DNA from 2 places in the Bradyrhizobium sp. P3_C3 genome. Region 2 is predicted to be linked to the other one. Evidence: riboswitches for the same ligand, from Rfam matches in the RefSeq annotation. Region 2 holds a riboswitch; the other holds the start of a gene.
The links. Region 2 has a riboswitch for glycine ahead of gcvT (glycine cleavage system aminomethyltransferase GcvT). Riboswitches for the same ligand answer to the same signal wherever they lie in the genome.

Region 1 (7,851 bases), on a different contig from region 2:
CAGTTTGACGATCGCATCGGCCGCGCGGTCGGCATCGGCCTGCGTCTTGCCATAGGCGAACACGCTCGGGCCGCAGTCGCGGAAGTCGGCGGCGGGGAAGCCGGGCGCGAAGGACAGCGTCGGAACGGCGTCGCTCTCCAGCGCCGCCAGTTTTTCGTAGATGCCCTTGGTGGGAAAGTCATTGGTGCATTGCCAGCTGATCGCGATCAAGAACGGCAATTGGCGAAACGACTTTGCAAAGCGCTGCCTGGTCTGCAGCAGCAGGGCGAGGTGCCTTGCGGAGGCGCGGCCGGTCTCGGCCATGTCGACATGCGGATAGGTGCGGTAGGCGATCAGCGCGTCCGCGTGTTCCATCATCTCGGGCGTGACGTTGGCGTGCAGGTCGAGGCTGGCAACCAGCGGAACGTCCTTGCCGATGACGCGGCGCACGCGCGCCAAAATCTCGCCTTCGCCGTCGTCGAGATGCTCGGTCACCATCGCGCCATGCAGATCGAGATAGACCGCATCGAGCGGGCCGGCGGCGGCGATACCGTCGACCATCACCTTCACGATACGCTCGAAGGCGTCCCTGGTGACATGCGCCGACGGACTTGCGCCGCAGGCGATCGTCGGAATGAGGTTCCAGCCATTCGCTTCGGCGCAGTCGACGAAGCCGGCGAGACCGACATTGATGCGGCGCATCACCTTCAATACGTCGGCGCCTTCCGTCATGGCCGGCCAGCCGCCGCCATGCTGGAAGTCCGCGAAAGTCGCCTTCGTCGGGGCGAACGTGTTGGTCTCGTGGAGGAAGCCGCCGACGGCGATACGTGTCATTAATTCTGGTCCAGCGTTTGAAAGTGCGCGACGTTAGCCTTGGCTTCGAGGCGGGGGCAAGCGAGGAGCCCATGCCGCCGCGCATGGCTTTAAGTCATTTTCGAATGATGATGGTCGCTACCCGTCATTGCGAGTGAAGCGAAGCAATCCAGACCGTCTCCGCAGAGGGACTCTGGATTGCTTCGCTCCGCTCGCAATGACGAGTGGACAAACCTAAGCCGTAGCCGCGACGCCTTCCGACACCGGCCTGAAGTTCGCAAAATCCCAGCCGCGGCCCGGTGCGGCCTCCAGCAGCGCCCTGGTGTAGGCTTCCTTCGGATGGGTCAGCACCTCGGCGGCCAGGCCCTGTTCGACGACACGGCCGTGCTGCATCACCACGACCTCGTCGCAGATCTGGGCTGCGACGCGCAGATCGTGGGTAATGAACAGGATGGCGATGCCGAGCCGGTTCTGGATCTCGTCGAGCAGTTCCAGCACCTGCGCCTGAACCGAGACGTCGAGTGCCGAGACCGCTTCGTCCGCGACCAGCACGTCGGGGTCGAGCGCGAGCGCACGCGCAATGGCGATGCGCTGGCGCTGGCCGCCGGAGAACTGGTGCGGATAGCGCGTCACTGCGTCCGCGGGCAGGCCAACGAGCTCGAGCAGTTCGCGCGCCCGCTTCATCGCATCGGCATGCGAGGTGCCGTAATTGATCGGGCCTTCCGCGATGCTCTCGCCGACGGTAATGCGCGGGTTGAGCGAGCGATAGGGATCCTGGAACACGATCTGGATCTTCTGCCGGTGCGGCTGGAGCAGGCGGCGCGAGATGTCGGCGATCTCGCGGCCGGCGAGACGCACGCCGCCGGAGGTCGGATCGATCAGGCGCACGATGCACCGCGCGACGGTGGACTTGCCCGAGCCGCTCTCGCCGACGATGCCGAGCGTGCGGCCCTTGCGCAGCGTCAGCGTGACCTTGTCGGCGGCGACGACCTCGCGGCCTTTGCCGAAGAAGGCGCGCTCCTTATAGACCTTGCCGAGCTCGTTGGCCTCCAGCACCACCGGCTCCTTGGTCTCGGGCCGCGCCGCGCGCGGCACCAGGCTCGGCACCGCAGAAAGCAAATTGCGGGTGTACTCCATGGTCGGGTTGCGCAGCACGGTCTCGAGCGGACCGGTCTCGACCAGCCGGCCCTGCCGCATCACGGCGACGCGGTCGGCGATCTCGGCGACCACGCCCATGTCGTGGGTGATGAACAGGACGGCGGTGCCGTGATCGCGCTGGAGGTCGCGGATCAGCGTCAGGATCTGCTTCTGCGTGGTGACGTCGAGCGCGGTGGTCGGCTCGTCGGCGATCAGCAGCTTCGGCTCCAGCACCAGCGCCATCGCGATCATGATGCGCTGGCGCTGGCCGCCGGACAGGCGATGCGGATAGGAGGCGAAGATACGCTCGACCTGGGGCAGGCGGACCTGCTCCATCATGTCGAGAATGCGCTTCTTCCGCGCCTTGGCGTCGAGATCGGTGTGGGCGCGCAGGACCTCGTCGATCTGACGGCCGACCGGCACCACCGGATTGAGCGCGGTCATCGGCTCCTGGAAGATCATCGCCATCTGCGTCGCGCGGAGCTGGCGCAGGCGGCGATCGGTCGCGGTGAGAATCTCTTCGCCGACCAGCTTGACGCTGCCGCCGGTCGGAACCAGCGTGCCCTTCGGCAGCAGGCCCATCGTGGTGAGCGAGGTCACCGACTTGCCCGAGCCGCTTTCGCCGACGAGACACAGTGTCTCGCCCTTATGCACCTGGATCGAGATCCCGTCGATGATGTTTGCGCCCTTCGGCTTCTTGCCGATGGAGACGACGAGGTTGTTGATGTCGAGAACTGGGTTGGTCATCACTTGATCCGTCATCACTTGCCCTCCCGCTGCTTCATGCGGGGATCGAGGGCGTCGCGGGCGGCGTCGCCGATCAGATTGATGCTGAGGATGGCGATCGAAAGCAGCAGGCCCGGCCAGAAGATCAGCGTCGGCTTGAGCTGAAAATACTGACGGCCCTCGGCCATGATGTTGCCCCAGGTCGGCGTCTCCGGCGAGATGCCGGCGCCGAGGAAGGAGAGGATGGCCTCGGTCAGGATCGCGGAAGCGCAGACATAGGTGCCCTGGACGATCAGCGGCGCGATCGTGTTCGGCATCAGATGGCGCCACATGATCTTCGGCAGGCTGGAGCCGACCGAGATCGCAGCCTCGACGTAAGGCTCCTCGCGCGCGGACAGCACGACCGAGCGTACCAGGCGTGCCACGCGCGGTATTTCGGGGATGGTGATCGCGACCAGCACGGTCCAGATGCTGGCGCCGGACAGCGACACCACGGCGATCGCGAGCAGGATGCTCGGCATCGCCATGAGGCCGTCCATGACGCGCATCAGGACGGCATCGACCAGCTTGAAGAAGCCGGAGACGAGGCCGATCGCAAGGCCGATGACGATCGACAGGATCGCCGAGCCGATGCCGATCAGGAGCGAGATGCGGCCGCCATAGATGACGCGCGACAAGAGGTCACGGCCATAGGCGTCGGTGCCGAGCAGGAACTGCGCCGAGGCCGGCTTCAGCCGCTGCGAGGGCGCAAGCTGGACCGGATCGTGCGGCGCGATCAGCGGCGCCAGGATCGAGACCAGCACGATCAGCGCGAGCAGGATCGTGGCCGCCGCAATGATCGGCGTCGAGGTGAGGAATCCGAAACGCGGCCGCAGTGGCGACGTGATCGGAATGGACGACTGGGGGAGGCTATCGACGGACATATTGTTGGTATCCTTGCCTCAGTACCGGATCCGGGGATCGAGCAGCGTATAGGCGACGTCGATCAGGAGATTGACGACGACATAGATCAGCGACGTCAGCAGGATCATCGCCTGGATGACCGGATAGTCGCGCGCCAGCACAGCGTCTACCGTGAGGCGGCCGATGCCGGGGATGTTGAACACGCTCTCGGTGACGACGACGCCGGAAATCAGCAGCGCAAAGCCGGTGCCGATTACGGTGATGACGGGCACCGCGGCATTGCGCAGCGCATGGCGCATCATCACGGCGACCTCGTTGATGCCCTTGGCGCGGGCGGTGCGGACGTAGTCCTCACCGAGCACGTCGAGCATCGCCGCACGCGTCATGCGCGCGATCAGCGCGATGTAGATGAACGAGAGCGCGCAGGTCGGCAGGATGATGCGCTCGAAGAACGGTCCAAAGCCGTTGAAGATGCTGCGGAAGCCCTGCACCGGCACCCAGCGCAGGTCGATCGCGAAGACCTCGATCAGGAGATAGCCGACCACGAACACCGGCACGGAGAAGCCGAGCACGGAGAGGCCCATCACGAAACGGTCGATCCAGGTGCCGTGCTTCCACGCCGCGATGACGCCGAGCGGCACGGCGACGATCACGGCGAGAATGATCGTCGAGAGCGCGATCGAAATCGACGGCTCGACGCGCTGGCTGATCATCTTCATGACTGGCAGGTTGGAGATCAGCGACGTTCCGAGATCGCCGTGCAGCAGCTTGTTCACCCAGGTGATGAATTGCACGATCAGCGGTTCGTTGAGGCCGAGCGAGTCGCGGATGCGTTCCAGCCGTTCCGGCGTGGCGTTATCGCCGGCGAGAATGGCGGCGGGATCGCCCGGCGTCAGCCGCAGCAGCAGGAAGACGAACAGCGCGACGACGCCCATCACGGGCACCGCGGCCAGAACGCGGCGAATGAGATAACCTAGCATGCACCTATCTCCGGCTGCGGAACTTGTGGGGCCGAGAGGCCCCTGTGGAATCGGTTCTGTCTATCATGCACGCCTGTCACTCGGGCTGGAAAGCCGGCCGGAGAAGCCGACCTTTCGGGGCAAATTGTGTGCCAAGGGCAGGGCGGTCGCAAGAGGCCGCCGAGCCTCCGATATCGGCCACTCAGGATGCATGGCGGAACTCGCGCTCAACCCTGAGTGAGGGTGCGGTCGGCGGTGCGTTGAGCCCGCGCCAGCCGTCGATGGTCCCGGCAATCATCTGCGCGGTCGCCGCCGACAAGGTCCAGCCGAGATGGCCGTGACCGGTGTTGAAGAACACGCCCGGCATCCGTCCTGCGCGCACCACGGGCATCATGTTCGGCATCATCGGCCGCAGCCCGGCCCAAGGCACGACCTTGGACGTTTCGACGCCGGGGAAGTTGCTGCGCACCCAGTCGACCAGCGGCTGCACGCGGTCGGCGCGGATGTCGCGGTTGAAGTCGTTGAATTCGGCGGTGCCTGCGACGCGGAAACGATCGGCGCCGAGCCGGCTGGTGACGATCTTGGCGGCTTCGTCGAGCAGGCTCACGGTCGGCGTCGCATTGCGGCTTGCGGCAGTGTCGAGCTGAACGGTGATCGAATAGCCCTTCACCGGATAGACGTTGACGCGCTCGTCGAGGAGGGCGGCGAAGTGGCGGCTGGCCACACCGGCGCAGACCACGACGCCATCCGCCTTCAGCATGCCGCGCGCGGATGCGACAGCATCACTGGCCGAAAGATCAGCCCAGCCGATGACAAAGCCGCCACCTGCCTGGGCAATGGAATCGATGTTGGCTTCGTGGATAAAGGTCGCGCCGCGCCGCTTGCAGGCTTCCGCAAGTCCGCGCGTGAACTTGTGGATATCGCCGGTCGCATCCGACGGCGTGTAGAAGCCGCCAAAATAGTCCTTGCGCAGCGTCGGCTCGATGGCGCGGATCTCCTCCGGCGTCACCGGGCGGCGATCGAGCCCGCCTTCCTTCAGCAGCGCATTGACCTGCAGGCCGGATTCAAAACCCCTCTTGTCGTGATAGATGTGCAGGATGCCGCGGCGTTCGAGATCGAAGTCGATGCCTTCGCGCTCCGCGATCTCGAACAGATGCTTGCGGGCTTCGATCGCGAGCCGCGTGGTCTGAACCGTGTTGGCGCGGTAGTTGCCGATATTGGCGACGAACTCGCTCATCCACGAATATTTGTGCCAGTTCGGCCGCGGGTTCATCAGCAGCGGCGCATCGCGCCGGAACATCCAGCGCAGGCCTTTCAGGATCGTGGCGGTGCTGTTCCACACTTCGGCATTGCTGGCGGAGAGCTGTCCGCCGTTGGCGAAGGACGTCTCCATCGCGGCGTAGCGGTGCTTGTCGAGCACCGTCACCTTGTATCCGCGTTCGAGCAGGGCATAGGCGGTCGTTACGCCGGTGATGCCGGCGCCGATGATGGCGATATGGGTCATGGCAGGTTCGGGGCTCCCGTGAGTTAGAGTCGGCTAACCGCCGGCCAAAGGCCGTTGGCGGCGCCCCATCTGTCACGGTTACCTGAGAGCTTGATCCGGCGCGGACCTCGGCGAGGTCAGCTCCGGACTATCCCCTTCGGTGGACGTCACGACCACATTGGCCGTGCCGCCTCTCTCCAGATCGTCCTGACGATACGGTCCTTTTGCCTGAGAGTTTCCGGGGCGGTTGCTCCGTCGGCGCCGCAACGAAAGCCTGAACTCTCGTTGCGATCTCTCCCGCATCGTCGCGTGGACAATCGAGCAGTACGATGCGCCTCATTTTTAGACAAGGCTAAATTTAAACCGCGACTGCCAACGCATTGTGCAGTGCGAAGTTGATTCAATTTACTCCAGGGTCGCCAGCAGGCCCGCCATAAGGCGCCCGCGTTCAACCAGGCTCTCGACCTCGATGAATTCTTCCAGCGTGTGGCCGTTGCCGCCACGCACGCCGAGGCCGTCGAGCGTCGGGATGCCCATCGCGCCGGTAAAGTTGCCGTCGGAGCCGCCGCCGGAGCTCGCATGCGGCAGCTCAGTGCCGAGCGATTTGGCGATGCCGCGCGCCTTTTCATACAGCGCCATGGTGCCGGCATCGGGCTCCCATACGGGGCGCGTGACGCCGCGCGTCACCTTGAACGTGACATCATTGGACGTGCCCGACAACGCCAGCATCCGCTCGACGCCGCGGTCGAGATCGGCCTGGCGCTTGGCCATGGACAGCGCCTCGCCGGTGGCGGTCGTGGCAACGCAATTGACCCATTGTCCGCCGTGCACGACGCCGACCGAGAAGGTGCAGTCCTCCGTCGTCATCGCGTCGATGGCGAGGATCTGCCGCGCCATCTCGCGGATCGCCGAGCGTCCGGCCGACAATGTCGCGCCGGCATGGCTCGGCCGGCCCGTCGCTTCCAGATTGAAACGCGCGATGGCGTAACGTCCGGTGGTGACACCGTTGTCGGCGCGGCCCGGTTCGGGCACCAGCACATATTTGTTGCGCGCGGCCTCCGCCTCGATGATGTCGCGCGTCGAGGGCGTGCCGACTTCCTCGTCGGGCGTAAACAGCACCGTGATCGGCAACGGCGTGGTGAAGGAAGCACGTGCCAGCTGCCGGATCGCTTCCAGCGAGAGATAGTTGCCGCCCTTCATGTCGTAGATGCCGGGGCCGTAGCACTTGTTGCCCTCACGCCGCCATTTCAGCTTCTCGATGGTGCCGACCGGGTGGACGGTATCCATGTGGCCGGCGATCAGGATGCCCGGCTCGCCCTGCTTCGGATGCGGGAAGCGCGCGCGGATCACGCCGCCGAAGCCCTGTCGGCCGCCGATGCGTTCGATCGTCGCACCCATGATCGCCATATCCCGCGCTGCGATATCGAGCATGCGGTTGACGGCACCCGCGTCCCAGGTCGGGCTCTCGCATTCCACCCAGGTGCGCAGGCCCTCGAGCATCGCCTCGGAATCGAAGGGAAGATTGGCTGGATTCATCTTAATGTCTCTCAAGCTTCGAAAGATGGAACGCGCATTGCATTGGCGCGGACGGGACTGGCGGAAAGCGTTGTAGAGCCAAACCGATCTTTGTGGAGCCCGTGGGCGCGCCGCTTGGGGCTGCAGCGAAACCGGATTGACGCGCTCAACACTGTCTGCAAGTCTCGAAAGACAAAGGCATCGCATGAGGTTAGTTCGCCTAAAGAACGAACCGAATGCTCAACCAATAACCTGCCTTTGAACAGTTTCACGTCAGGAGAAACTTTTATGTTGAGCTTGATGCGCCGGGGGCGTCGCGCGTTCGCCTCCACACTT
Region 2 (7,851 bases):
CGGCCGACTACATTTTCCTGAAGAAGGGCTGACCGCTTAGGAGGCGGTGTCGTCGCGCTCCGCCTGCGCCAATTCTGCCGCCGCAAGATCGCCGGTCTCCTCGAGCCGTGCCTTCGCGGTCTGGTGGACGTGGGCGGCGAGCGTCGGCATGCGCTCGATCAGCGCGTGAAAATCCTGGGCGTCGAGCACGAGCAGCCGCGTCTTGCGCGTCGCCGTCACCGTACCGCTGCGTTTGGTCTTGTGCAGCAGCGCGATCTCGCCAAAGAACGTGCCGTCGGCGAGCCGCACCTGCTGGCTCGGCAGCGTGATCTCGACCTCGCCGGCAGTGATGAAATACATCGACGAGGCGGTATCGCCACGGCGCACCAATATCTCGCCCTGCTCGATGGTGCGGGCGCGGAGCAGCCGCATGATGTCGGCGATCTCCGCGGCCGAAAGATGCGAGAACAACGGCACCCGCGCCAGCATGCCCCAGGTCACCACGAAGTCGCGCCGCCTCACCTCCTCGGCAAAGGCGGTCGAGATGATCGCGACCGGCAGCGCGATCATGGCAAAACCTGAGATGATCGCAAACACCGAGACGAATTTGCCGAGCGGCGTCACCGGCACGACGTCGCCATAGCCGACGGTGCCGAGCGTCACGATTGCCCACCACATCGCGTCCGGAATGGTGCCGAGCTTGCTGGGCTGCACATCACGCTCGATGGCGTAGAGCAGCGAGGCGAAGGTCAGTACCACGCCGATCAGGATGACGATGCAGCCGATCAGCGCACGCCGCTCGGCATGGATGGCCGCGAGCAGCGAGCGCATCGCCGGCGAATAACGGATCAGCTTGAAGAACGGCAGCACGCCGAGCCCAGCCAGCGTCGCGTGCCGGCCGGTGGCCAGCACGATCGCGGCCGGCAGGAACGCCATGAGGTCGATGATACCGAGCGCGGAGAAGGCATAAGAGAGCCGGTCGGACAGCGCGGAGCCGTTGCGCTGGGTGTGCCCCGCCACGGTCCACAGCCGCGCCAGATATTCGAGCGCGAACACGATGACGGCGAGGACGGCGACCGCGCTGAACAGCGTGTCGAACCGCGCGTCGAGCTCCGGCACCGAGGCGAGGATCATCGCGACCACGTCGAGCACGATGACGCTGATGATCACCTGGATGAAGCGCGACCCGATCGAGTAGGCGAGCGGATCGTGCTCCAGCAATTCGTACAGGCGATCCCTTAGGTTGGGATCGGCCGAGCCACGTCCTCGCGGAACGAGGCGCATGGCCGTTTACGCGCCTGCCATCGCTTTTTCGATCGCCGCGAGCGCCTCGGGCGCCTTGGCGCCATCGGGACCGCCAGCCTGCGCCATGTCGGGCCGGCCGCCGCCGCCCTTGCCGCCGAGCGCCTCGGAGGCGACGCGCACCAGGTTCACGGCATTGAAGCGCGCGGTGAGATCGGCGGTGACGCCGACCACGATCCCGGCCTTGCCGTCCTCGGTGACGCCGACGATGGCGACCACGCCGGAGCCGATCTGCTTCTTGCCGTCGTCCGCAAGGCTCTTGAGATCCTTCATCTCGATGCCCTCGACCGCGCGCGCCATCAGCTTGACGTCGCCGACCTCGCGCACGCCTGCGGCTGCGCCGTTCCCGACGGATGTACCGCCGCCCATCGCGAGCTTCTTGCGGGCGTCGGAGAGCTCGCGCTCGAGCTTCTTGCGCTCCTCCATCAGGGCTGTGATGCGCGCCGGGACGTCGTCGATCGAGGTGCGCAGCTCGTTGGCCGCGGTCTTCGCCAGCGCCATGGTCTCGTTGGCGTGCCTGCGCGCGTAGTTGCCGGTCAGCGCCTCGATGCGGCGCACGCCGGAGGCGACCGCGCTCTCGCCGGTCAGCGTGATCAGGCCGATGTCGCCGGTGCGCTTCACATGGGTGCCGCCGCAGAGCTCGACGGACCAGCCGAGCGCGTTGGTGCCGCGCTCCCGCGCGGTCCGGCCCATCGAGACGACGCGGACCTCGTCGCCATACTTTTCGCCGAACAGCGCGCGCGCGCCGGCCTCGCGCGCTTCATCGACTCCCATCACGCGTGTCGTGACTTCGTCGTTCTCCAGCACCACGTCGTTGGCGATGTCCTCGACGCGGGCAAGCTCTTCCGCCGTGATCGGCTTCGGATGCACGAAGTCGAAACGCAAACGATCCGGCGCGACCATCGAGCCGCGCTGGGCGATGTGGTCGCCGAGCACCTGGCGCAGCGCCTCGTGGATGAGATGCGTTGCCGAATGGTGCGCGCGGATCGAGGAACGCCTGCCGTGATCGACCTCGAGCTGCAGCGCGGTGCCGAGCTTCAGCTCGCCGCTCTCCACGGTGCCGACGTGAACGAAGAGATCGCCGAGCTTCTTCTGCGTGTCGGTGACGCGGAACTTGATGCCGCCCTCGCCGCTGAGCACGCCGGTGTCGCCGACCTGACCGCCTGATTCCGCGTAGAACGGCGTCTGGTTGAGCACGATCGCGCCGGTCTCGCCGGCCTTGAGGCTCGCGGTTTCCTGGCCGTCCTTCACCAGCGCGGAGACCACGCCTTCGGCACTCTCGGTCTCATAGCCGAGGAATTCGGTGGCCCCGAGCTTCTCGCGCAGCGGGAACCAGATCGCTTCGGAAGCCGCCTCGCCCGAACCCTTCCAGGACTCGCGCGCCTTGGCCTTCTGGCGCTCCATCGCGTCGGTGAAGGAGGCCTGGTCGACGCCGATGCCGCGCGATTTCAGTGCGTCCTGGGTCAGGTCGAGCGGGAAACCGTAGGTGTCGTACAGCGTGAAGGCGACGTCGCCGTCAAACATGTCGCCCTTCTTCAGGGACGCGCTCTTCTCGTCGAGGATGGCAAGGCCGCGCACCAGCGTCTTGCGGAAGCGGGTCTCTTCCAGCCGCAGCGTTTCCTCGATCAGATTCTCCGCGCGCATCAGGTCGGGATAGGCCTGGCCCATCTCGCGGACCAGCGCCCAGACCAGGCGATGCATCAGCGGCTCTTTGGCACCCAGCAGCTGCGCATGGCGCATCGCGCGGCGCATGATCCGGCGCAGCACATAGCCGCGGCCCTCGTTGGAGGGCAGCACGCCATCCGCGACCAGGAAGGCCGAGGAACGCAAATGGTCGGCAATGACGCGGAACGAGGCCACGGTCTGCTCGTTCGGCCCGGCGCCGAGCGCCGACGACGTCGCATCGATCAGATGGCGGAACAGATCGGTCTCGAACACGCTGTCGACGCCCTGCATGATGCTGGCCATGCGCTCCAGCCCCATGCCGGTGTCGATCGAGGGACGCGGCAGATCCACGCGCTCCTCCTTCGTCACCTGCTCGTATTGCATGAACACGAGATTCCAGAATTCGAGGAAGCGATCGCCATCCTCTTCCGGCGAGCCCGGAGGTCCGCCCCAGATGTGGTCGCCGCGGTCGATGAAGATCTCCGAGCACGGGCCGCACGGCCCGGTGTCGCCCATCGCCCAGAAATTGTCCGAGGTCGGGATGCGGATGATGCGGTCGTCGGAGAAGCCCGCGATCTTCTTCCACAGCCCGGCCGCCTCGTCGTCGGTGTGGTAGACGGTGACGAGCAGCTTGTCCTTCTTGAGCCCGAACTCCCGCGTGATCAGGGTCCAGGCCAGCTCGATCGCGCGCTCCTTGAAATAGTCGCCGAACGAGAAATTGCCGAGCATCTCGAAGAAGGTGAGATGGCGCGCGGTGTAGCCGACATTGTCGAGGTCGTTGTGCTTGCCGCCGGCGCGCACGCATTTCTGCGACGTGGTGGCGCGCTGATAGGGCCGCTTCTCGACGCCGGTGAAGACGTTCTTGAACTGCACCATGCCGGCATTGGTGAACATCAGCGTGGGATCGTTGCGCGGCACCAATGGCGAGGACGACACGATCTCGTGGCCGTTCTCGGCAAAGAAGTTCAGAAAGGTCGACCTGATCTCGTTGACGCCGCTCATGTTCATCCAATCGGGTGTGCTTGGACCCGCGATACGCCATCCAAACCGGGCATTTGGGCTGATATCTGCGGGTCAAAGCGCTTTTAGACAAGGCCAGCTGCGCTGTCCAGAAACTGTGCAAGGAGATCAGTGAGTTGCCGCAGGCGCGCAATCCCGTTTGCAATCCCGTTGAAAGCCGCCAGGTGCGCGTTGACAGGCTTGGCCGGCCTGTGGTCTGTACCCATCTGTATCGTACGGCCACGTCGGGAGAGACCGGCTTTGGTGCCGGCGCCGAAGGAGCAACCGCCCCGGAAACTCTCAGGCAAAAGGACCGCGTGGCTTTGACGACATCTGGAAAGAGGCGCCGACGGGCAAATACCTTTTCATAAGGGTTGGCCCGGACTGCGTCCGCCGACGGGATAATACTCTCAGGCACAGCGACAGATGGGGCTTCGACTGGTGTCCATCGGGGAATCGTCCCCGGGGAACCGCCGAGGGCCCCGTAATGCTTGCGCGCCACGACCAAGATTCCCTCAAACGTACGCCCCTTCACGGGCTTCATGTCTCCCTCGGCGGCAAGATGGTGCCGTTCGCGGGCTATGACATGCCCGTTCAGTACCCCGCGGGCGTCCTGAAAGAGCACCTCCATACCCGTTCCTCCGCCGGCCTGTTCGACGTCTCCCATATGGGCCAGCTCGCGCTCCGGCCGAAGTCGGGCAAGGTCGAGGACGCCGCCCGCGCGCTGGAACGGCTGGTGCCGCAGGATATCGTGGCGATCGCCCCGGGACGGCAGCGCTATGCCCAGTTCACCAATCCGGACGGCGGCATTCTCGACGATCTGATGGTCGCCAATTTCGGCGATCACCTGTTCCTGGTCGTCAACGCCGCCTGCAAGGAAGCGGACGAGGCGCATCTGCGCGCGCATCTCTCGGACGACTGCATCATCGATTCGCTTCAAGACCGCGCCCTGATCGCGCTGCAGGGCCCGAAGGCGGAAGCGGTGCTGGCGAAATTGTGTGCAGAGGCGCCCGCCATGAAGTTCATGGATGCCGGCCCGCACAAGGTCGCCGGCCTCGACTGCTTCGTCTCGCGCTCCGGCTACACCGGCGAGGACGGGTTCGAGATTTCGGTCCCCGCGGCCGATGCCGAGCGCCTCGCCAAAACGCTGCTGGACAATCCCGATGTGATGCCGATCGGCTTAGGGGCCCGCGACAGCCTGCGGCTGGAAGCCGGGCTCTGCCTCTACGGCCACGACATCGACACCGCCACCACGCCGGTCGAGGCCGCGCTGGAATGGTCGGTGCAGAAGAGTCGCCGCAGCGGCGGCGCGCGCACCGGCGGCTTTCCCGGCACTGATGCGATCCTCGCTCATTTCGATAACGGCGCAAGCCGCCGCCGCGTCGGCCTGCGTACGGAAGGCCGCGCGCCGGTGCGCGAGGGCGCGCTGCTGTTTGCGGATGACGCCGGCGGCGAGCCGATCGGAAAGGTCACCTCGGGCGGCTTCGGCCCGAGCCTGAATGCGCCGGTCGCGATGGGCTACGTGCCCACGGCATCGAGCGCGCTCGATACAAAACTGTTCGCCGAGGTGCGCGGCCAGCGGCTGCCGCTCACGGTCGCCGCCATGCCTTTCGTGAAAAACACCTACAAACGCTGAGGACAAGACAATGACCACGACGCTGTACACCTCCGACCACGAATGGCTGGCCATCGACGGCGACGTCGCCACCGTCGGCATCACCGACTACGCGCAGTCCCAGCTCGGCGACGTCGTGTTCGTCGAGCTGCCCAAAGCCGGCCGTGCGCTGAAGAAGGCCGAAGCCGCCGCCGTCGTGGAGTCGGTGAAGGCCGCCTCCGACGTCTACGCGCCTGTTACGGGCGAAGTGCTCGAGACCAACGACGCGCTCGCCGCCGAGCCGGCGCTGGTGAACTCGGACGCGCAAGGCAAGGCGTGGTTCTTCAAGATCAGAATTGCCGACAAGAGCGAGCTCGGCGGCCTCATGGATGAGGCCGCCTACAAGGCACATACGGCGTGAGATGAAGCGAACTCTGACCTCATATTCGGTGTCATCACCCGCCTTGTGCGCACTGCGCACTGGGGCGGGTGATCCAGTACGCCGCGGCTTCTCGGCTCAAGCCGTGACGCCTGCGTTTACTGGATGCCCCGCCTTCGCGGGGCATGACGGCGACAGCGAAATCTAAAGCGAGGACCCATGATGACCGCGCACCGCAAATCCAATGGCGACACCGCCGCCACCTTCGTTCGCCGCCACATCGGCCCGTCGGCGCGCGACGTCACCGCAATGCTGGAGGCCGTCGGCGCCAAGAGCGTGGACGCCCTGATGGCGGAGACGCTGCCGGCCTCGATCCGGCAGACCGCCCCGCTCGACCTCGGCAAGCCCTTGAGCGAGACCGAGGCGATCGCGCACATGGCCGAGCTCGCGCGAGAGAACCAGGTCTTCACCTCGCTGATCGGCCAGGGCTATTCCGGCACGGTTTTGCCCGCGGTGATCCAGCGCAACATTTTGGAGAACCCGGCCTGGTACACGGCCTACACGCCCTACCAGCCCGAGATCAGCCAGGGCCGGCTGGAGGCGCTGCTCAACTTCCAGACCATGATCTGCGACCTCACCGGGCTCGACGTCGCCAACGCCTCGCTGCTCGACGAGGCGACCGCCGCGGCCGAAGCCATGGCGCTCGCCGAGCGCCACTCGCGGGTCGAAGCAAAAGCCTTCTTCGTCGACAAGGACGTGCATCCGCAGACGCTGGCGGTGATGCGCACCCGCGCCGAGCCGCTGGGCTGGACCCTGATCGTCGGTGATCCCCTCGCCGATCTCGACAAGGCCGACGTGGTCGGCGCGCTGCTGCAATATCCGGGCTCCTCGGGCGCCGTGCGCGACCTCAGGCCCGCGATCGCGACGTTGAAGGCCAAGGGCGCGCTCGCGATCGTTGCCGCCGATCTCTTGGCACTGACGCTGCTCGCCTCGCCCGGCGAGTTGGGCGCCGACATCGCGATCGGCTCGGCGCAGCGCTTCGGTGTGCCGATGGGTTATGGCGGGCCGCACGCGGCCTATATGGCGGTGCGCGATGCACTGAAGCGCTCGCTGCCCGGCCGCATCGTCGGCCTCTCCGTGGACTCGCGCGGGATGCCGGCCTATCGCCTCGCGCTGCAGACCCGCGAGCAGCACATCCGCCGCGAGAAGGCGACCTCCAACATCTGCACCGCGCAGGTGCTGCTCGCCGTGATCGCCTCGATGTACGCGGTCTATCACGGCCCCGAGGGTCTCTCGCAGATCGCGCGCAACGTGCATCGCCGCGCCGCCGTGCTCGCAGCGGGCTTGCGCAAGCTCGGCTTTGCGCCGCAGTCGGATAGCTTCTTCGACACGCTCAGCGTGGACGCCGGTGCCAAGCGCGCCGAGATCGTCGCGCGCGCGGCTGCCGAGAAGATCAACCTGAGCGTCGGTGAGACGGCGTTGCGCATCGCGCTCGACGAGACCACAACGCCGGCAACCGTCGAAGCGGTCTGGCGCGCATTCGGCGGCACGCTCACCTATGCCGAGATCGACGCCACCACGCGCGAGGCGCTGCCGGAGTCGCTCAAGCGCACCACCGCCTTCCTCACCCATCCCGTGTTCCACGCGCATCGCTCGGAAACCGAGATGCTGCGCTACATGCGCAAGCTCAGCGATCGCGACCTCGCGCTCGACCGCGCCATGATCCCGCTCGGCTCCTGCACGATGAAGCTGAACGCGACGACCGAGATGATGCCGCTGACCTGGCCGGAGTTCGGCAGCCTGCACCCGTTCGCCCCGCGCGAGCAGGCCAAGGGTTACCACGCACTGTTCGCGCGGCTGGAAAAATGGCTGTGCGATATCACCGGCTATGACGCGATCTCGCTGCAGCCGAATTCGGGCGCGCAAGGAGAGT

Region 1: it holds a riboswitch for glycine, as region 2 does, so the genes downstream of both, AC1DW2_RS01975 (D-amino acid dehydrogenase) here and gcvT (glycine cleavage system aminomethyltransferase GcvT) in region 2, are expected to answer to the same signal.

What each region holds. Positions count from the first base shown of each region.
Region 1 covers NZ_JBFUGY010000001.1:356,154-364,004, reverse strand. Annotated here, with positions in the region: gene AC1DW2_RS01995 (M81 family metallopeptidase) at 1-813, opposite strand, end outside; gene AC1DW2_RS01990 (ABC transporter ATP-binding protein) at 1,027-2,676, opposite strand; gene AC1DW2_RS01985 (ABC transporter permease) at 2,691-3,578, opposite strand; gene AC1DW2_RS01980 (ABC transporter permease) at 3,597-4,538, opposite strand; gene AC1DW2_RS01975 (D-amino acid dehydrogenase) at 4,720-6,021, opposite strand; glycine riboswitch at 6,089-6,203, opposite strand; glycine riboswitch at 6,207-6,310, opposite strand; gene AC1DW2_RS01970 (M20/M25/M40 family metallo-hydrolase) at 6,406-7,536, opposite strand; gene AC1DW2_RS01965 (ABC transporter substrate-binding protein) at 7,804-7,851, shown strand, end outside.
Region 2 covers NZ_JBFUGY010000020.1:89,805-97,655, reverse strand. Annotated here, with positions in the region: gene AC1DW2_RS23055 (DUF3455 domain-containing protein) at 1-32, shown strand, start outside; gene AC1DW2_RS23050 (cyclic nucleotide-gated ion channel) at 37-1,263, opposite strand; gene alaS (alanine--tRNA ligase) at 1,270-3,948, opposite strand; glycine riboswitch at 4,182-4,270, shown strand; gene gcvT (glycine cleavage system aminomethyltransferase GcvT) at 4,433-5,581, shown strand; gene gcvH (glycine cleavage system protein GcvH) at 5,592-5,960, shown strand; gene gcvP (aminomethyl-transferring glycine dehydrogenase) at 6,141-7,851, shown strand, end outside.